DNA from 2 places in the Actinoplanes subglobosus genome. Region 2 is predicted to be linked to the other one. Evidence: riboswitches for the same ligand, from Rfam matches in the RefSeq annotation. Region 2 holds a riboswitch; the other holds the start of a gene.
What was found. A riboswitch is a leader RNA that binds a small molecule or an ion and turns the genes downstream of it on or off. The one in region 2 is predicted to bind glycine.
Positions count from the first base shown of each region.

Region 1 (10,691 bases), on a different contig from region 2:
CAGATCCATCGCCCCGCCGACCGCCGGGATCGCGTCCGCCGCGCCGGTGTGCCAGTTCGCCAGGTCGCCGCCGGCCGACACCTGGAACGCGCCCATCACGCACACGTCCAGGTGACCGCCGCGCATCATCGCGAAACTGTCGGCGTGGTGGAAGTAGGCGGCCCCCGGCAACTCGGTGACCGGCTGCTTCCCGGCGTTCGTCAGGTCCCAGTCGGCCTGCTCGTCCGGGACGACCTCGCCCATGCCGAGCATGCCGTTCTCGGTGTGCAGGATGACACCGCTGTCCGGGCTCAGATAGCGGGCGATCGACGTCGGCTGCCCGATGCCGAGATTCACATACGCGCCGTCCGGGATGTCACCGGCGACCAGCTCGGCCAGCTCGTTCTTACCGAGAGCCATCAGGCCACCTCCACCAGGCGGTTCACGTAGATCGACGGGGTCACGACCGACTCCGGGTCCAGCTCGCCGACCTCGACGATCCTCGACACCTGCGCGATCGTGACGGTGGCGGCGGTCGCCATCACCGGGCCGAAGTTGCGGGCCGTCTTGCGGTAGACCAGATTGCCCAGCCGGTCCGCCACATGGGCCCTGATCAGGGCGACGTCACCGCGGATCGGATACTCCAGGACATACTCCCGGCCGTCGATCACCCGCGTCTCGCGGCCCTCGGCGATCGGCGTGCCGACCCCGGTCGGGCAGTAGAACGCGCCGATCCCCGCGCCCGCGGCGCGCATCCGCTCGGCCAGGTTGCCCTGCGGCACCAGCTCCAACTCGATCTTCCCGGCCCGGTAGAGACCGTCGAAGACCCACGAATCGGCCTGCCGGGGGAAGGAGCAGACCATCTTGCGTACGCGACCCGCCGCCAGCAGCGCCGCCAGCCCGGTGTCACCGTTGCCGGCGTTGTTGCTGACGATCGTCAGATCGCCGGCGCCGTGCTCGATCAGCGCGTCGATCAGCTCGACCGGCATCCCGGCCATGCCGAACCCGCCGACCAGCACGGTGTCGCCGTCCCTGACCTCCTTGACCGCGGTCAGCGCGTCGACCGTCTGCGTCCTCATGCGTTCCCCGTGTTCTCCAGGACCACGGCCAGGGCCTGGCCGACACCGATACAGATCGCCGCGACACCCCAGCGCTGGTTGCGTTCGCGCAGCACGTGGGCGAGCGTGCCGAGGATCCGCGCCCCCGACGCCCCCAGCGGATGACCGATCGCGATCGCCCCGCCGCGGGTGTTCACGATCTCCGGATCGACACCCCACGCGTCCACGCACGCCAGCGACTGCACCGCGAACGCCTCGTTCAGCTCCACCGCGCCCACGTCCGACCAGCCGATCCCGGCCTGACGCAGCGCCTTCTCCGCCGCCTCCACCGGCGCGAACCCGAAGGCTTGCGGATCAACAGCGTGTGCGGCACGTCCGGCGATGCGCGCCAACGGATCCCCGAGTTGTACGGCCACCCGCTCCGAACCCAGCAGGACTGCCGCCGCACCGTCATTGAGCGGCGAGGCGTTACCGGCCGTGATCGTCCCGTCCTTGCGGAACGACGGTTTCAACCGGGCCAGCTTCTCGGGGCTGCTGTCCGGGCGGATCCCCTCGTCCCGGTCCAGATCGCCGGCCGGGATCACCAGGTCGGAGTAGAACCCGTCGTTCCACGCCCGGTCGGCCAGCACGTGCGACCGGGCGGCGAACGCGTCCTGCCGCTCGCGGGAGATGCCGTACTTGTCACCGAGCTGCTCGTTGCACTCACCCAGTGAGGCGGTCCACTCGGCCGGCATCTTCGGGTTCGTCAGCCGCCAGCCCAGCGTCGTCGAGACGGCCTCCATGTTGCCGGCCGGGAAGGCGCGCGACGGTTTCGGCAGCACCCACGGGGCCCGGGTCATCGACTCGACCCCACCGGCCACGACGATGTCGGCGTCACCGGAGGCGATCGCCCGGGAGCCGATGATCGCCGCGTCCAGGCTGGAACCGCAGAGCCGGTTCACGGTGGCCGCCGGAACCGAGGTCGGCAGGCCCGCGAGCAGCACCGCCATCCGGCCGACGTTGCGGTTGTCCTCGCCGGCGCCGTTGGCGTTACCCCAGTACACGTCGTCGATCCGGGCCGGATCCAGCCCGGGGGCCTTCGCGAGCAGCCCGGTCAGGGCGGTCGCGGCCAGATCGTCCGGGCGGACGTCGGCGAGCGCCCCGGCGTAACGGCCGAACGGGGTACGAACGGCGGCGTACACAAATGAGTCAGCCATGAGTCCCACGCTAGTAACCAGCTCTGATATTCAGAAATACCTGTTCTGCCAGAACTGAGACTCTGCAAGTATCAAACGATGGAGCTGCGTCACCTGCGCTACTTCCTGGCCGTCGCCGAGGAGCGTCAGTTCGGTCGTGCGGCCGCCCGCCTGCACATGGCGCAGCCGCCGCTGTCCCAGCAGATCCGTCAGCTGGAGAGCGAGTTGGGCGTACAACTGCTCAACCGCAACACCCGCCGCGTCGAGCTGACCGAGGCCGGCGCCGCCTATCTCGACCGGGTCCGCGCCGTCCTGTCGGCCGTCGACGACGCCGGCGAGGTCGCCCGCCGGGTCGCCGCGGGCCTCCAGGGCCGGCTGTCGGTCGGCTGCGTCGGGTCGGCCACCTACAGCCTGCTGCCCGCCGTCGCCCGCCGGCTGCGGGAGGAACTGCCCGGCGTCGAGGTCGCGTTCCGCGGCGAGATGCTCGGCGCCCAGCAGGTCGCCGCACTCCAGCGCCGCGACATCGACGTGGCCCTGCTCCGCCCGCCCGTCGACGACCCCGGCATCACCGTCCGCACGTTGCGCAGCGACGCCCTGATCGTGGCCCTGCCCGACGGCCACCCGCTGACCACCCGCACCCGCCTCGACGTCACCGACCTGCGCGACGAGGACTTCGTCATCCACGCCGAACGCGACTCCGCCATGTACGGCGCGGTCCGCCGCCTGTGCGACCGCGCAGGCTTCGAACCCCGCATCCGCCACGAGGTGGTCGAGACGTCCACCCTGGTCACCTTCGTCGCCGCCGACCTGGGCCTGGCCATCGTCCCGGAGCCGGTCGCGCAGCTCGGCGTCCCGGGAGCCACCTATCGTCCGCTGACCGACCCGACAGCCCGGATAGACCTGGCCCTCGCGGTCCGGGCCGGCGAGGACTCCCCGGTGATAGCCCAGGCCACCCGGGTCCTCACCCAGCTGGCCGGCCCGGCGGTCGCCTGACTCCAGCGGCGACCGGCTCACGGCGTGGTGCCGGAGCGATGGTGGGCCTGGGACGAGCCTGGCCGTGATCGCGGCGGCCGGTCAGGGGATGTTCCCCCCACCCCGCCGGCCGGCGACTGCCGCGAGCGCCCCGAGCAGCGGTCAGTCCGACGCGCGCGCAGCGGGGTGCGCCACTGGTCTCCGGAGGGTTCCGCCGGTCCAAGGCTACCGGCGGCCACCTCGTGTGGTGACAACACGACCAGTGACGTCGTCGTCCGGATCTGCGGACGCGTGATCACCCCGTGCGGCACGGCCGGGCTCGTCCCGGCTCAGTCATTTCAGCGTGGGCGCCCGGCCGGGGGCCACCCGTCGACCGGCGGGACCGCCCCCGCCTGATGGCGGGGGCGGCTACCGCATGCCCAGGCGGGACAGGGGCTCGATCAGTTCGCGTTCCTCGTAGGCCAGATGCGACAGCAGAGTGTCGCTGAGCAGGTTGACCGCCTCACGCAGGGCGGCGATGCCGCCGGGCGCGGAGACCAGGGCGACCAGGGCCTTGTCGACTCCCTCCAGGACCTCGTGGATCACGTGGTGCTCCTGTTCGAGGCGGTCGACAACGGGTGCCAGGCGGGGGTCGGCGTCGCGCAGGTGCGGGAAGAGCGAACGGTCCTCGATGGTGTGGTGGGTGGTGACGACGCGGCAGTACGACTCGCAGTAGGTGCCCAGCGTCCAGTTGTTCTGCCGCATGGTCATCGTGTTGATGTGCGAGCGGGCCGTGCCGACGTCGATGGTGCCGGCCTCGACCTGGTCGATCAGGTCGTGGATCTGGGCCAGCTCGCCGCGCAGGCCGTCGTGGACCTGGATCAGGTGTCGTCCGGTGGCCAGGTCGTGGGCCGTGTAGGTGCGATCCGGGTCCGGTGCCGGGCCGGTCGGGCGGGTCTGCTCGTCCCAGACCACGGTGCCGCTGCGTCGTACCCCATCGTCGGTGGTGGGTTTGATCGTGAACGGTGACCGGCCGGCGACGGTGACCGGCTCGGGCGGGGCGGGGGCCGGACGCGAGCCGGAACGCTCCGCGGCGACCGCCTCGCGGACCGCGGGGACCACCTCGGCGGCGAACCGGCGCAGCTCGTCGGGGTCGTCGGTGGCCAGGATGAACGTGCTGACGCCGTCGGTCACGGCGAGTTCGGTGAGCTGCTCGGCCCACCGCGCGGCCGGGATGTCGAAGCGGCCGCCGATGTTGAGCAGGCGCCGGATGTCGGCGGGCCTGCGGCCGGCGGCGAGCGCCGCATCGTCGATGATCTTGTTACCGGCGGCGAGGTCGCCGTCCTTGAGGTAGGCGAGCGACGGCAGCCATCCGTCGGCGCGGCGGCCGGTCAGGGCCAGCATGCGCGGCTTGTAGGCGCCGAGCCAGATGCCGACGTCGTGAGCCGGCGCGGGCCCGCGTTTGGCGCCGACGACCCGGTGGAACTCGCCGTCGACGCGGACCACGCCGCGGGCCCCGGTGTCCCAGAGCTGGCGGATGACGTCGATGCCCTCCTCCAGGGCCTGCACGGCCTGGCCCGGGGTGAGCCGCGGCGAGCCCATCGCCTCGATCGCTTCCCAGAACGCGCCCGAGCCGAGGCCCAGCTCGATGCGGCCGCCGCTGAGCAGATCAAGGGCCGCGACGCTGCGGGCCAGGACGGCGGGCGGGCGCAGCGGGAGGTTGGTGACATTCGCCGCAAGGCGGACCTTCGTCGTACGGGCGGCGGCGTAACTGAGCAGAGTCCAGGTGTCGAGGAAGCCGGGCTGGTAAGGATGGTCCTGGAAGGTGACCAGGTCCAGGCCGGTCTGCTCGGTGAGCGCGGCTAGCGCGACGACGCCGGTGGGGTCGGCGGCGGCCGGGGTGATGAAGGACCCGAACTCGAGTGGGTGGCCGTAGTCGGACATGCCGCAACTGTGACGCGGAAAAGATGTTCTGTCAAACAGAACATTTGGTTTGCAGAACTTCTGTGAAGTTGAGCTAGGGTGGTCGTGTGACGACGCCCCTCGAAGGTGATCTCGGCTGGATGCTGGGAGTGGTGTTCCGTGCCTACGCCAAGGCCGCCGACCACGCCCTCGGCGATCTGCCCGGCGGGCCACGCGGCTATCAGGTGCTCGCCGCCGCCATCGGCGAGCCGGCCCGCAACCAGGGCGCGATCGGCGCCGACCTGGGCATCGACCGGACCATCCTGACCTACCTGATCGACGACCTGGAGAAGGCGGAGCTGGTCGCCCGGCGTCCCGACCCGGCCGACCGCCGCAGCCGGCTCGTGGTCGCGACCACCAAGGGCCGCGAGACCTGGCAGTCCCGGCGGGAGGCACTGCGCCACGTCGAGGCGCACGTGCTCGGCGCGCTGCCGGCCGCCGACGCCGAGTCCTTCCGGGGCATGCTGCAGGCCGTCGCGTGCAGCGCTCAGGCCCGCGACCCGCTGACCGACCTCTGCGAGGCGGTCACCGAGGCGCGGGGAGAGAAGCGGCGCTGACCCCGGTCAACACTCGATGACGTTGACGGCCAGCCCGCCGCGCGACGTCTCCTTGTACTTGATCTTCATGTCGGCGCCGGTCTCCTTCATGGTCTTGATGACCTTGTCGAGGGAGACGTGGTGGCGGCCGTCGCCGCGCAGGGCCATCTTCGCGGCGGTGACGGCTTTGACGGCGGCCATGCCGTTGCGTTCGATGCAGGGGATCTGGACCAGGCCGCCGACCGGGTCACAGGTGAGGCCGAGGTTGTGTTCCATGCCGATCTCGGCGGCGTTCTCCACCTGCTCGGGGGTGCCGCCGAGGACCTCGGCCAGCCCGGCCGCAGCCATCGCGCACGCCGAACCGACCTCGCCCTGACAGCCGACCTCGGCACCGGAGATGCTCGCGTTCTCCTTGAACAACAGGCCGATCGCGGCCGCCGTCAACAGGAACCGGACCACCCCGTCCGGCGAGGCGCCGGGCACGAAGTCCAGGTAGTAGCGCAGCACCGCGGGAATGATGCCGGCCGCGCCGTTGGTGGGGGCGGTGACGATCCGCCCGCCCGACGCGTTCTGCTCGTTGACCGCCATCGCGTAGACGGTCAGCCACTCCATGGCGTGCGCGGCCGGATCACCCGCGGCACGCAGCTGACGGGCCGTCGCCCCGGCCCGGCGGCGCACCTTCAACCCGCCCGGGAGCACACCCTCGGCATCCAGACCCGCGTCGATGCAGTCGTTCATCACCCGCCAGATGTTCAACAGACCGGCGTGCACCTCTGCCTCGGTCCGCCGGCCGGTCTCGTTGGCCAGCATCAGACGCGACACCGACAGGCCGGTCGCCCGGGTCAGCGACAACAGGTCGGCGCCGGAGGAGAAGGGGTACGTGACGGGCGCGTGCTCCGGGCGTACCCCCGAGGTCGTCTCATCGATCACGAACCCGCCGCCGACCGAGAAATAGGTCTTGGCCAGCAACTCGGTGCCGTCCGCGCGCAGCGCGGCGAAGCGCATGCCGTTGGGATGCCCCGGCAGCGCGCGACGCCGGTGCAGCACCAGGTCGACCTCGAAACCGGTCGCGCCGGCGGACGGCTCCAGCGAGGTGTCGACCGTCTCCGGATCCTCACCCTGCAAGCCCAGCAGCACCGCGCGCGGAGTGCCGTGGCCGTGACCGGTCGCGCCGAGCGAACCGAACAACTCGGCCCGTACCGTCGCCACCTCACCGAGCGTGGCCAGGTGGGCGGTGAACAGCCGCGCGGCACGCATCGGACCCACCGTGTGCGAGCTGGACGGGCCGATCCCGATCGAGAACAGGTCGAAGACGGAGACCGTCACGGCTCAGCCCTGCCTGCGGTAGAAGGGCAGCGCGACGACCTCGGCTTCCTCACGGGTGCCACGGATGTCGACGAGCACCCTGGTCCCGGGCGTGACACGGTCGGCCGGAAGGTAGGCCATGGCGATCGGGTGACCGAGCGTCGGCGACGGCGCGCCACTGGTCACCTCACCGATCCGGTCGCCGGTGGCCGGATCGAGGATCGCGTGACCGGCCCGCGGCGAACGGCGGCCCGACGTGACCAGGCCCGCCAGCAGGTGCCCGGGCTCGGCGGTGCGCAGCGCGGCGGCGCCGACGAAGTCCGGCTTGTCGAGGGCCACGACACGGCCCAGACCGGCGTGGAACGGGGTGGTGTGCAGCGTCAGCTCGTGGCCGTACAGCGGCATCCCGGCCTCCAGACGCAGGGTGTCCCGGCAGGCCAGACCGCACGGGACGGCACCGTTGCCGGCGGCCCACTCCCAGACGGCCTCGGCGTCCTCGTTCGCGCAGTAGATCTCGAAACCGTCCTCACCGGTGTAACCGGTCCGGGCCAGCAGCACGTCCCGCCCGGCCAGACGCTCCGCCTTGATGCCGTAGTAGCGCAGATCCGGATGCGCACCGACCACCCCGACGGCCTCCGGGCCCTGCACGGCGATCAGTGACCGGTTCACATCAGTGATCGTCACCGTGTAGCCGCCGGAGTGCTCGCCGAGCATCGCCCGCACCACCGCCGCGTTGGACGCGTTCGCCACGACCAGGAACCGGTCCTCGCCGAGCCGGTAGACGACCAGGTCGTCGAGGACCCCGCCGGTGGTGTGGCACAGCATCGTGTACTTCGCCCGGCCCACCGCGACCTTCGACAGCCGGCCGACCAGGGCGTGGTCGAGGAACGCCGCCGCCTCCCGGCCGGTCACCTCGATCTGACCCATGTGACCGAGATCGAACAGTCCGGCACCCTTGCGGACGGTGTGGTGCTCGCCGATGTCGCTGCCGTAACGCAGCGGCATGGACCAGCCGGCGAAACCGGTCATGGCGGCGCCGAGACGCTGGTGGACGGCGTGCAGTGCGGTATGACGCAACGGAGGCTCCTTGTCGGGGTCGGGCCTCCCTCGCTCTGTCATCTCTGCCTGAGAGGTTCACCGCCGGAAGGCGGCTTGCACCGTGGGCGCAGCCCCGTGAAAAGAGCTGACTTTCCAGAGTCGCCTGACCGTCGCGGTACTGGGGCCTGAGAGATTCTGAGGGAGAAGTTGCTCCTTCGGCGCCCTCACTGAGCTGCGAGGACTCTCCCGCGGCGGCGTCGCGGCAATATTCGTCTGTAGGTGGAGAAGCGTTCGGCAAACCCTACCGCACAGCGCTCAATTGGCCTCCGCCGCTGACGATTGGCCCTGTGATGAACAGCATCGCAATGGCCGACGACGCCCGGCTCGACGCCCCGGCCTCTCCGGTTCTCGAGCAGATCATCTCGCTGGCCACCCGCCTCACCGGTGGGCGGGCGTCACTGGCGATGCTGCTCACCGCCGCACGGGAGTTCTCCGTGATCGCCGGCGACGAGGCGGACCTCCAGACCGAACACTGCCTCCAGGTGGCCGAGACCGGAGCACCCCTGGTGGTGCCGGGCACCTACCTCGGCGTACCGCTGCGCTCACCCGACGGCCTGACCGCCGGAGTCCTGTGCGTCGTCGACGACCAGCCGCACGAGTGGACCGACACCGACGTCACCGTGCTGGAAGGCCTGGCCGTCGCGGCCGCCGGGGAGATCGCCGCACGGACGGCAGTCGCCGACGCGGCCCGCAGCGCCGAACGCGTCCGGCAGATCCTCGACAGCACCCTGGACGCCTTCGTCGCCGCCGACGCCGACGGCCAGGTCACCACCTGGAACCAGTCCGCCGAGCGGATGTTCGGCTGGAGCGAACTCGACGCGCTCGGCCGCCCGATCGACGAACTCGTCATCGTGCCCGACCAGCGTGCTGGCTTCCGCCGCTGGTTCGACGAGGTGGGTCGGGACACCGGAGGCGGGCAGCGGGCCGAGTTCCGTGCCGTGCACCGGGGCGGCCGGCAGTTCCCGATCGAGCTGTCGTCGACCGCCATGGGTGCGTTCATCCGCGACATCACCGCCCGCCAGCACAGCGAACGGCTGCGGCGCCTCGAATACGCCGTCGCGGGGGCTCTCGCCGCGGCACAGAACGTCGAACAGGCCACCGACTCGGTGCTGGCCGCCGTGGGGGAGGGGCTGCGCTGGCCGTACGTCGAATACTGGCACCTGGACAACGGCCGGGCCAAACGCCTGGTCCGGCTGGCCGCCTGGTCCCGTGACGTCGCCATGACCGAGCCGATGCGCGCCGTCCGGGAGGTCACCCGTGGCCGCGGCGTGATCGGGCAGGTGTGGGAGACCGCGGCCGTGTGCTGGTCCACCGACCTGTCGGCGTCCGACGGGCCACGGGTCGTCGCGGCCAAGGCCGCGGGGCTGCAGAGCGTGGTGGCCGTACCGGTCCGCAACGGTGTCGAGGTCGTCGGGGTCCTCGCCGTCTACGACCGGCGCCTCACCGAGGCCGACCCCGAGGTGATGGCCGCCCTCGACACCGTCGCCGCGCACATCGGCCAGTACGTCCACCGGCGTCGTGCCCTCGACCTGGAACTCGAACTCAGCCGGGCCCAGCGGGGCTTCGACCAGATCGTCGCCAACCTCAGCGACTTCCTGTGGACCGTCCGGATCTCCTCCGACGACACCGTCCGGATGGTCTACGCCAGCCCCAACAACACCGGCATCTTCGGCGGACCCGCCCCGTCCGGCGGCGACCTGGGCAACGCGATGGCCGCCATGATGCACCCCGGCGACCGGGAGGCGTTCCTCGCCTTCCGGCACACCCTGACCACCGGGCAGGCCGCCGAGACCGTCTGCCGGCTCATCGGCGGCGACGGCGTGACCCGCTGGGTGTGGACGCGGGGAGTGCCCCGCCGGGAGAACGGAGTCCTCTTCGTCGACGGCGTGTGCAGCGACGTCACCGAACGCCACCGCGACAACGCGCGACTGCGCCAGCAGGCCGAACTGCTCGACCTGGCACCCACCGCCGTCATCGTGCGCGACCTCACCGGAAAGGTCACCTACTGGAACCGGGGCGCCGAGAGCGTCTACGGCTGGAAACCCGACGCCGTGATCGGCTGCAACCTGCACCGGCTGCTCGACACCCGCTTCTCCGTGCTGCGCACCCTCGTCGAGGACGCGCTCGCCGACGTCGGCCGCTGGCACGGCGAACTCGACCACCTGCGCAGCGACGGCAACCGCATCATCGTGCTCTCCTACCAGAGCGTCCAATACGACGAGGACGGCAAACCGCTGGCGATCCTCGAGGTCAACGTCGACGTCACCGCCCGCAAGGAAGCCGAACGACGGCTCGCCGACAGCGAGGAACGACTGCGCACCCAGTTCTCCCTCGCCACCGTCGGCCAGGCCACCATCCGGCTCGACGGGCGGTTCCAGCACGTCAACCCGGCACTCGCCGACATCCTCGGACGGCCCGTCGCCCAGCTCGAAGAACTCACCCTCGACGACATCACCCACCCCGACGACCGGCCCGCCAACCACCGGGCCGCGGCCATCCTGTTCACCGAGAACCTGCCGGCCGGCCGCCACCTGCGGCTGCTGCACGCCGACGGGCGGATCGTCGACGCCGAAGTCGGCATGTCCCTGGTCCGCGACGTCGACGGGCAGCCGGCCAGCTTCATCGCC
Region 1 is NZ_JBHSBL010000033.1:11,988-22,678, reverse strand. It holds gene ACFO0C_RS45630 (3-oxoacid CoA-transferase subunit B) at 1-399, opposite strand, end outside; gene ACFO0C_RS45625 (3-oxoacid CoA-transferase subunit A) at 399-1,058, opposite strand; gene ACFO0C_RS45620 (thiolase family protein) at 1,055-2,233, opposite strand; gene ACFO0C_RS45615 (LysR substrate-binding domain-containing protein) at 2,312-3,205, shown strand; gene ACFO0C_RS45610 (LLM class flavin-dependent oxidoreductase) at 3,593-5,107, opposite strand; gene ACFO0C_RS45605 (MarR family winged helix-turn-helix transcriptional regulator) at 5,194-5,682, shown strand; gene ACFO0C_RS45600 (L-serine ammonia-lyase) at 5,689-6,987, opposite strand; gene gcvT (glycine cleavage system aminomethyltransferase GcvT) at 6,991-8,043, opposite strand; glycine riboswitch at 8,077-8,163, opposite strand; glycine riboswitch at 8,168-8,263, opposite strand; gene ACFO0C_RS45590 (PAS domain S-box protein) at 8,355-10,691, shown strand, end outside.
Region 1: another riboswitch for glycine. It lies ahead of gcvT (glycine cleavage system aminomethyltransferase GcvT); the one in region 2 lies ahead of gcvP (aminomethyl-transferring glycine dehydrogenase).

Region 2 (10,691 bases):
TGCTCAACACCGGCGAGGTGACGATCGACGGAACCTGGTGGCAGGCTCGGCGGCGCGAGCCGGCGCGGCACCTTCCGGGCTGCTTCCGCAGCTCGGAGCGGTGCTGGTGGAACCTGCCGGCACATGCTGACATCTGGGTCGACGGGGTGGCGGACGTCGCGACGATGGCGCGGTTGCGGCGGCACTTCGGGGCGGACTGGCCGTTCGACGGGCTGCGCGACCGGATCGCCGCGCAGCCGTTCCTCGTCGAGCGTGCCGGCCGCCCGGGCGAGCTGAACCGGGTGGAGGGTCTGCGCGACTTCCTGTTCTACGCGACGCCGGACGGGCTGCTGCCGGTGGTCACCGAGGCGTGACCCAGGCGGGTGCGCACGACGAGGTCGTTCAGTGCGTCCACGGCCGCCGGGTCGGCGTACCCCGGAAGCTTGCTGTTGTCCCTCGCCTCTTCGAGCTCGGCGCGCAGCGCGGGTATGTCGGCCGCGAGATGTGCCGCCGCCCGCGCCGGTAACGGGCCGTGTTCGGCCTCGCGCTTGATGGCGATGAGTTCCGGCACGTAGGCGAACCGTTCACCGAGGATGCCGAGGTCGCATTGCAGTTCTCCGGTGCGCATCAGGTGGATGCCGGTGAGGAGCACGCGAAGGGTGTAGAGAGCGGGCTTGAGCTGCCCGATCTTGTGGTAGAGCCGTTCCTGCGTGGCCGCGAACCCGAGGTAGTGGTGCGCGTGGTTGCTGGTGATCAGCCCGGGTGCCAGCTCCCGTAACGAGGCGTGGACGTCGGAGGTGACGACCACGAGCGGTGACAGCAGCTGTTCCAGAACGTATCCGTTGCGGCTGTTCAGGAGTTTTGCGAACTTCAGCAGGTCGTGGCTGACGATGTCCAGTTCGACGCCGTCGCGGATGCCGGAGTGCTCGATCGTGTCGGGGCCGGTGCGCAGCCCGACGACCTCGGCCGGCGGCAGCACGTGCGAGGCGCGCAGGTCCAGGTCCGAGTCGACGGAGGCGAACCCGTACAGGTGTGCGCCGCTCACGGTGGCGAAGAGCAGGGGATACGGCAGTCCGGCGGCGGCGTCGGCGGCCCACTGCGGCACGACGGTGGTCATTCAGAGATTCCTTTCCCGTACGGCTACCAGCACCCGGTCCACGGCGGCACGGTCCGGGGCCGGGGGGAGCGACGTCGAGGCGGCCGCGTCGGCGAGTTCCTCCTGGAGTCGCCCGGCCCACGCGGACACCTCGTGCCAGGGCCGCTCCCCGTGCTTGATCGCCAGCAGTTCCGCGCGGCGGTCCGACACGTCGACGAGCACTTCGCCGGTACGCAGCACGTGTATCCCGGCCATCAGCAGCCGGACCATGTGCATGGCCTGCTTGAAGTTGATCTCCCCGGTCCGTTCGTACCGGTTGGCGACCTTGGCCAGCTGGTCGCGCGCGTAGCTGCCGTAGGTCTCGGCCAGCCGGGTCGAGAGGAACGCGCCCCGGACGCCGGTGAGGGCGTCGCCGTCGGCGTTGTGGAAGGTGACCAGCGGCGACCACAGCACTTCCAGGACGGTCGGGTTGGCCTGGAGCGCGAGCGTGCAGAACCGCTCGATCTCCCACGAGAACTGCTCCTCGGCGGGCCCGTCCAGGTGGGTGGGCGGCTTGTCGAGGGTCCAGAAGTCGCGGGTCGGCGCCACGAACACACCCCGGCGGTCGTGGTCGGAGTCCGGGCCGTCCAGGCCGTACGCGCGGGACCCGACCACGACCGCGAGGGCCGTGTGCCGTTCGACGAGCTCGATCATGAGCCCGGAGGATACGGTCAGAGTTCAAGGACCGTCGCGTCGATTTCGTCCAGCTCACTCTGGTCGAGCGCCGGGTTGCCGAGCGCGGCCACGTTGTTCTCCAGCTGCTGCACGCTGGACGCGCCGATGATCAGGCTGGTCATCCGCTCGTCGCGCAGCGCCCATACCAGCGCCAGCTGGGCGAGTGTCTGCCCGCGCCGCTTGGCGATGTCGTTGAGCGCGTGCAGCCGGCCCAGGGTCTTGTCGTCCAGGGCGCTCTCGTTGAGGAACACGCTGGTCCGGATCCGCGAGTCGTCGGGGATGCCGGTCAGGTAGCGGTCGGTGAGCAGCCCCTGCTGGAGCGGGCTGAACGCGATGCAGCCGGCCCCGACGTCGGCCAGCGTGTCGAGCAGCCGGTCGTGCTCGATCCACCGGTTGAGGATCGAGTAGGACGGCTGGTGGATCAGCAGCGGCGTGCCCAGTTCGCGCAGGATCTCGGCGGCCTTGGCGGCCTGGGCGCTCTTGTAGTTGCTGATGCCGACGTAGAGGGCTTTGCCGGAGCGGACGATCGCGTCGAGCGCGGTCATCGTCTCCTCCAGCGGCGTCTCCGGGTCGGGCCGGTGGTGGTAGAACACGTCGACGTAGTCGAGGCCGAGCCGGGCCAGCGACTGGTCGAGGGACGACACCAGGTACTTGCGGGAGCCCCAGTCGCCGTACGGCCCGTCCCACATGGTGTATCCGGCCTTCGTCGAGATGATCATCTCGTCGCGGTGGGCGCGGAAGTCGGCGTCCAGGATGCGGCCGAAGTTGGTCTCGGCGCTGCCGGGCGGCGGTCCGTAGTTGTTGGCCAGGTCGAAGTGCGTCACCCCGAGGTCGAAGGCACGGCGGACGATGTCGCGCTGGCGGTCGGCGGGACGGCCGTCACCGAAGTTGTGCCAGAGGCCCAGGCTGATGGCGGGGAGCTTGAGGCCGCTGCGACCAGCACGCCGGTAGATCATGTCGGCGTAGCGGTCGGCGGCAGGGAAGTACGTCACATCGCACACCCTAGGACTCCCGATCTTCCCCATGCCCGCTGGTAGGTTGGTCGCAGCGCGGGAGAGTCCGTTCACACGGCGCCGAAGAGGCAAATCCTCCCCGGAAACTTTCAGGCAAAAGGACCGCGCGGGTTGGCAACTCTGAAATGCCCGCAATCGGGGTATGACAGAGGGGGAGGTTGCTTCTCGACCTTCTCACGCCAGGAGTCGCCCATGACGTCCCCGTTCGTTTCCCGGCACATCGGCCCGGACCCCGACGAGCAGACCCAGATGCTCAAGGCGATCGGGTACGGCTCGGTCGAGCAACTGATGGACGCGGCGATCCCGGAGTCGATCCGCTTCCACGGTGACCTCGATCTGCCGGCCGGGGCCTCCGAGGAGCAGACGATCGCCGAGCTCCGGTCGATCGCCGCCCGCAACGTGCTGGCCACCCCGATGATCGGGCTCGGCTACTACAACACCGTCACGCCCGCGGTGATCAAGCGGAACGTGCTGGAGAACCCGGCGTGGTATACGGCGTACACGCCGTACCAGCCGGAGATCAGCCAGGGCCGTCTGGAGGCGCTGCTCAACTTCCAGACCATGGTCACCGACCTGACCGGTCTGACCACCGCCAACGCGTCGATGCTCGACGAGGCCACCGCGGTCGCCGAGGCCATGACGCTCGCGCGGCGCGCGTCCAGGAGCCGGAGCAGTGTGTACGCGGTGGACGCCGACACGTTCCCGCAGACGTTGTCGGTGCTGCGCACCCGGGCCGAACCGCTCGGCATCTCCGTGGTGATCGTCGACGTCGACCACGACGAGCTGCCGGAGGACTACTTCGGCCTGCACCTGCAGTACCCCGGCGCCTCGGGTGCGGTGCGGGACCACGCCGCCCTGGTCGAGGCCGCCCACGCCAAGGGCGCCCTGGTCACGGTCGCGGCCGACCTGCTGGCCCTCACGCTGCTGCGGTCCCCGGGCGAGATCGGCGTCGACATCGCCGCCGGGACCACGCAGCGGTTCGGCGTACCGCTGGGCTTCGGTGGCCCGCACGCCGGATATCTGGCCGTGCGCGCCGGCCTGGAGCGGTCGCTGCCCGGGCGTCTGGTCGGTGTCTCCAAGGACGCCGACGGCAACCAGGCCTACCGTCTCGCCCTGCAGACCCGTGAGCAGCACATCCGCCGGGAGAAGGCGACGTCGAACATCTGTACCGCGCAGGTGCTGCTGGCCGTGATGGCCAGCATGTACGCGGTGTATCACGGACCGGCCGGTCTGCGTGGCATCGCCGAGCGCACCCACCGCCTGACCGCTCGCCTGGCCGCCGGTCTGCGGATCGTCGAGGGTGTGACGGTCGTGCACGACGGTTTCTTCGACACTGTGCTGGCCCACGTGCCGGGCAAGGCGTCGGCCGTGGTGCAGAACGCCGCGAAGTACGGCATCGACCTGCGCCTGGTCGACGCCGACCACGTGTCGGTGTCCTGCGACGAGACGACCACCGCCGCCGAGCTCCAGCGGGTGTGGGACGCGTTCGCTCTGGCCGTCGCCGGTAACTACCTCTGTGTGAGCAGCGATGCTCTCGACGCGGCCGCCGGCACGCCGATCCCGGCCGGGCTGGAGCGCGGCACCGGTTACCTTTCGCACCCGGTGTTCAACACCCACCACTCCGAGACGAGCATGCTGCGCTACCTGCGCAGGCTCTCCGACCGTGACTACGCGCTGGACCGGGGCATGATCCCGCTGGGCTCGTGCACGATGAAGCTGAACGCCACCACCGAGATGGAGGCCGTCACCTGGCCGGAGTTCGCGAACATCCACCCGTTCGCGCCGCGCAACCAGGTCGAGGGCTACGAGCACCTGGTCGCGCAGCTGGAGGCGTGGCTGGCCGAGATCACCGGTTACGACGCGGTCAGTGTGCAGCCGAACGCGGGTTCGCAGGGTGAGCTGGCCGGTCTGCTGGCGATCCGCGGCTACCACCGGTCGCGGGGTGACGAGCACCGTGACGTCTGCCTGATCCCGTCCAGCGCGCACGGCACCAACGCGGCGAGCGCGGTGATGGCCGGCATGCGGGTCGTGGTGGTCGCGTGTGACGCCGACGGCAACGTGGACCTCGCAGACCTGGACGCGAAGATCGAGAAGCACCGTGACCAGCTGTCGGCGATCATGGTGACCTACCCGTCGACCCACGGCGTCTACGAGACGTCGATCGCCGACCTGTGCGCGAAGGTGCACGAGGCCGGCGGCCAGGTGTATGTGGACGGCGCGAACCTGAACGCGCTGGTCGGCTACGCCCGGCCGGGGAAGTTCGGCGCCGACGTGTCGCATCTGAACCTGCACAAGACGTTCTGCATCCCGCACGGCGGCGGCGGTCCCGGTGTGGGCCCGGTCGCGGTGGGCGCGCATCTGGCCGAGTTCCTGCCGGGTGACCCACTGGAGCAGGGCGATCACCACGCGGTGTCGGCTGCGGCGCACGGGTCGGCGGGCATCCTGCCGATCTCGTGGGCGTACATCCGGATGATGGGCCCGGACGGTCTGGCGGCGGCGACGGCGTCGGCGGTGCTGGCGGCCAACTATGTGGCGGCGCGGCTGCGCGAGTACTACCCGGTGCTCTACGCGGGGGAGAACGGTCTGGTCGCGCACGAGTGCATCCTGGACCTGCGGCCGATCACCAAGGCCACCGGCGTCAGTGTGGACGACGTGGCGAAGCGGCTGATCGACTACGGCTTCCACGCGCCGACGATGTCGTTCCCGGTTGCCGGCACCCTGATGGTGGAGCCGACCGAGAGTGAGGACCTCGCGGAGCTGGACCGCTTCATCGCCGCGATGATCGCCATCAAGGGCGAGATCGACCGGGTCGAGGCGGGGGAGTGGCCGTCGGGCGACAACCCGCTGGCGAACGCGCCGCACACGGCGTCGGCGGTGACGGCTGACGAGTGGACCCACCCGTACTCACGCTCCGTGGCCGGTTTCCCGGAGGGCGTGGACCGGACGGCGAAGTACTGGCCGCCGGTTCGGCGTATCGACGGGGCCTTCGGCGACCGGAATCTGGTGTGTTCCTGTCCGTCGCCGGAAGCTTTCGAGGACTGACCCGCTCAGGGCTCAGTTTTTCCCGTTGCGCAGGTCGCGGTCGTCGGTGATCGCGGCCTGCGCTGCTTCCGTGGTCCTCGATTGACTACGCTGCGTCGCGTGTCGTGGGGTGTCTCAGGCAGCCAGGGCGTGCACGGCCGGTCCGCGGTGCGGCTCGATCGTGGTGCCGTCCGGCAGCAGCTCACCGGTGTCCTCGAAGACGATGACGCCGTTGCAGAGCAGGCTCCAGCCCTGCTCCTGGAAGGTCGCGATGATGCGGGCGGCCTCACGGTCGGTGGCGTCGGCTGGGGGGCAGGTGATCAGGTGCTGGCACATCGGTTAACTCCGGTTGGGGGCTGTGTGAAGGTTCACATTTGCGGTGACGAACGTTACCTCACATCGAACGACACTGGTTCAACCCGGTGACGGCGTCGGCTCGCGGATCCTCGACTCCCATGCTCCACGCCGGAGCGGTCGTCGACCACTGTCCGCTACCTCCGATGGGCCGTCCGCCGGGCGCTCCGGTGGGCTGCCACGCACGTCACCACGCGTTAAGCGCCTTTCGATGGCACCGGGGTGATCCCGGTGACCCCGCCGAGCTTGTGGCCGGGTTCCTCGCCGACAACGGACTACCGGTGCGTAACCTCGGCCGAACGGGTGACAAATACCAGACGATCGGCGCTGGCGAGATCTGCGGGGCATCACTCTACGTGTCCGCCGATGCCGGGGCCGTGATGGCAGGCGGTGTCATCGGATCGCGCTCTCCTGTGCCCTGCATTCCCGATGTATACGCCGTCGTTTACCGACATGCCCGGGATGTCACACCGTCCGGTGACATGTCGGGCCAGCCGTGGACTCCCGTTCCGGCCGGCCCCGCACCGGACCGCCCCGCGTCCTGGAGCCTCGGGCCGTGGCGGGAGAGCTGGACCCGGGCCGGGCACTCCCGGGCCGTCGAGCAGGTCCGCGAGGCCATCGGCCGCGGCGACGTCTACCAGGTCAACATCGTCGGGCACGCGTCGGCGGCGTACACCGGGGACCCCGGGCCGGCGCTGCGCCGTGTCGCGGGACTGGCCGGCGCCCGGTACGGCGGGGTCCTGACCGGCGACGGGTGGGCCATCGCCACCGCCTCCCCGGAGACCCTCATCGAGGTCCGCGACGGGCGGGTCGTCACCCGGCCGATCAAGGGCACCCGCCCGGCCACCGCCGCCGGCCGCCGGGAACTGCTCGGCTCGGCCAAGGAACGCGCCGAGCACGTGATGATCGTCGACCTGGAACGCAACGATCTCGCCCGTCTCCCGGGGACCGGGCCGGTGCGGGTGGAGGAGCTCTTCGCCGTACGCGAATGGTCGGGTCTGTGGCAGGCGGAGTCGGTCGTGACCGCGGACCTGGACCCCGACGTCGGCCTCGCCGAACTGCTCCGGGCCGTCTGCCCCGGTGGCAGCGTCACCGGCGCCCCCAAACTCGCCGCCCTGGACCGCATCGCCGCGCTCGAACCGGTCGGCCGGGGCGTCAGCATGGGCGGCCTCGGCTGGATCGGCCACGACCACCTCGACCTGGGCCTGACCATCCGCACCGTGGCCGTCGACGGCTCCCGCGCCCACGTCTGGGCCGGCGGCGGCATCACCATCGACAGCGTCGCCGTCGCTGAAGTGGAGGAGGCCGCCGCCAAGACCGGACCGGTACGAGCCGCGCTGCGCGGCCGCTGACCTGCACAGCCTGCTCATAGCGATCTCCGAGCCGTCTCTACCGATTGCGTGCCACTGTCGGCATCCGCCCCCACGAGTGGGGGTTGAGCGCGTACTTTGTGTCCGCGCGGCACCGAGACGGTCCACAGTGGCACCCTGCGTGCCCGGTGGCTGGCAGAGAGACGAGATCGCGGACATGCTTGAGCTCCTCGACCACCCGGTCGCCCCCATCAGGGTCACCATCGGGCCTGTGCGGGCCGATTTCGCGGGCTTCGCCCACGACACCCGCGCCCGCCTGCACAGCACCGCCTTCCAGCTCTGCCGCGACTGGCACCTCGCCCAGGACCTCACCCAGACCGCCCTGGCCAAGCTGTTCCTGAGCTGGGAACGCGCCGTCGACAGCGACAACCTGGTGGCGTACGCCCAGAAGGTCCTGCTGCGCGTCTATCTGGACCATCGGCGCCGCCGCAGCTCCACCGAGAGCCTCACCGGGCAGTTGCGCGAACCGGCCTACTCGATCAGCCCCGAGCTGCGGATCACCCTGCTGGACGCGCTGTCCCGGCTACCCGTGCGGGACCGGGCCATCGTCATGCTCCGCTACTTCGCCGACCACAGTGTGGAACAGGTCGCCCAGGAGCTGGACGTGCCGATCACCGTGGTCAAGTCGCAGACCCGCCGGTCACTGATCAAGTTGCGGCACATGCTCCTGACCGAACGCCCGGCGCTCTTCGCCGCGTAACGACCGGATAGCCTGGCAGGCATGACAGTTCGGCCCATCCGGCTTTACGGCGACCCGGTTCTGCGCACCCCCGCCGACGAGGTCACCACATTCGACGCGAGTCTGCGTGAGCTGGTCCGCGACCTGGAGGACACCGTCCGCGAGCCGGGGCGCGCCGGTGTCGCCGCCCCGCAGATCGGCGTCAGCCTGCGGGTCTTCTCCTACAACGTCGAGGGTGTCGTCGGGCACCTGGTCAACCCGGTGCTCGGCGACTTCGACGGTGAGCAGACCGATGAGGAGGGCTGCCTGTCGCTGCCCGGCCTGGGCTATTCGACGACGCGGTCGCTGTCGGTGGTCGCCCGTGGCTTCGACCAGCACGGGGAACCGCTCGTCATCGAGGGGACGGGGTTCCTGGCGCGGGCCCTGCAACACGAGACCGACCACCTGGACGGGCGTCTCTACGTCGACACCCTGACCGGGGACGTGCGGCGGCAGGCGCTGCGCGAGATGCGCCGGGTCCTGCCCCGATGACCTCGCCATCCGGGGCCTCCTCCTCGGCGGGCGACGCGCGACGGCTGGCCGCGGCCTCCCTCGCGGCCGGTGACCCGACCGGGTGGTTCGAGGACCTCTACGCCGAGTCGCGGGCCGGCCGCGCCGAGGTGCCGTGGGACGTGCCCGCGCCCAGTGCCCACCTGCGGGCACTCGATCTCCCCGCGGGTGACGGGCGGCGGGCGCTCGTGGTGGGTTGCGGTCCCGGCCGCGACGCCGAGTACGTGGCGGCCCTCGGCTACCGGGTCACCGCCTTCGACATCTCGGCCACCGCGATCGGCCTGGCCCGCGAGCGGCATCCCGGTACGACGGTCGACTACGTGGTCGCCGACCTGCTCGACCCGCCGCCGCCGTGGGGGCAGGCGTTCGACCTGGTCCTGGAGAGCAACAACGTCCAGGCCCTGCCGGCATCGATCCGGGCCACCGCGATCGCCGCCGTCGGCACGTTCGTCGCGCCCGGCGGCACCCTGATCGTGCTGGCCGCCGCCACCACCCGTATCGACAGCGACGGTGACGGGCCGCCGTGGCCGCTGACCCGCGCCGAGGTCGACGCCTTCGCCACCGGTGACCTGCGCCCGGTCTCGGTGACCCGGGTCGACGCCGTGGGGACGACGCTGCCGACCCGCTGGAGTGCCCTCTTCCGGCGCTGACGGGAGCAGCCGCGTGAGGGGCGGGACGGGCCCGGGAACCTCATCCGGATCGGTGGGCGGGTGGCCGTATCCCTGCCCGGTCCTGAGGCGCGGCTGGGCCGCCTGCCGGGAGAGAACCGGAAAGTTTCGGGCCGCAGGCGTTCAATCGGCCGGATCGCGGTCGATAGGGAGTCGGAGGGGTCTCGGCCGGGCGGGCCCGCGGATCGGGAGTGATCATGGTGAACAGCGTCGACGTGCGCAGCGTCGGGCAGGGCAGCAGCACGCACGACGACCCGCGGACCGCGGCGCGCAACTGTGTGGGCGCCGCCCTGGCCGGGCGGGCCCCCGCGCCGGAGGACCTGGTGATCGTGCATCCGACGATCGAGTACGAGCCGCTGGCCTTCTTCGAGGCGGCGGCCGAGGCGGCGGCACCGGCCCAGCTGGTCGGATGCACCGCCTACGGCGGCTTCACCGCGGCCGAGAACGTCGCCCGCGGGGCCGTCGCGCTCTACGTTCCGGCGGCCGACCTCACCTTCGGGATCGCCGCCGTCGACTCGATCAGCGGTGACCTGCGGGGTGCCGCCCGGCGCGTCACCGAGGCCGCCCGCGAACAGGCCGGCGGCGACGCCGAGCACTCGGTGCTGGTGATGCTCTCCGACGGGCTCGCCGGCGACCAGCGTGAGGTGGTGCGCGGCAGCTACGCCGTCACCGGTGCGACGGTGCCGATGGTCGGCGGGGCGGCCGCCGAGAACGTGACGATGAGCCCCACCTACCAGTTCGCCCACGGCAAGCTGATGTCCAACGGTCTCGTCGCCGTCTGGATCGACTCCCCGCGACCGCTGGGCATCGGGGTCGCCCACGGCTGGCACCCGATCGGCGACCCGATGACGGTCACCCGCGCCGAGGGCAACATCATCCACGAGATCGACGGCCGGCCGGCGGTCGACGTCTACCTCACCCAGCGCGGCGGTGTGGCCGACGCCGGGGACGCCAGCTTCGCGCGGCTCACCTACGACCACCCGCTCGGGCTGGCCAACACCTCGGGCGCCTTCGACGGACGGCACATCCTCGGGCGCACCGACGACGGCGCCCTGATCATGTTCGGACACGTCAGTGAGCAGTCGGTGGTCCAGGTCCTCGGCGGCGACCACCACGACCTGGTCGACGCCGCCGGCACGGCCGCCACCACCGCGGCCGGGATGCTCGACGGCCCACCCCGGGGAGCGCTCGTGTTCAGCTGCACCGGCCGGGTCGCGCCGCTCGGCGAGGCCCTCCGCGAGGAGCCGG
Region 2 is NZ_JBHSBL010000019.1:254,972-265,662, reverse strand. It holds gene ACFO0C_RS26705 (hypothetical protein) at 1-130, shown strand, start outside; gene ACFO0C_RS26700 (hypothetical protein) at 147-353, shown strand; gene ACFO0C_RS26695 (nucleotidyltransferase domain-containing protein) at 308-1,096, opposite strand; gene ACFO0C_RS26690 (nucleotidyltransferase domain-containing protein) at 1,097-1,768, opposite strand; gene mgrA (L-glyceraldehyde 3-phosphate reductase) at 1,786-2,814, opposite strand; glycine riboswitch at 2,830-2,917, shown strand; gene gcvP (aminomethyl-transferring glycine dehydrogenase) at 2,995-5,844, shown strand; gene ACFO0C_RS26675 (DUF5999 family protein) at 5,959-6,159, opposite strand; gene ACFO0C_RS26670 (chorismate-binding protein) at 6,279-7,529, shown strand; gene ACFO0C_RS26665 (sigma-70 family RNA polymerase sigma factor) at 7,705-8,247, shown strand; gene def (peptide deformylase) at 8,269-8,757, shown strand; gene ACFO0C_RS26655 (class I SAM-dependent methyltransferase) at 8,754-9,425, shown strand; gene ACFO0C_RS26650 (FIST signal transduction protein) at 9,641-10,691, shown strand, end outside.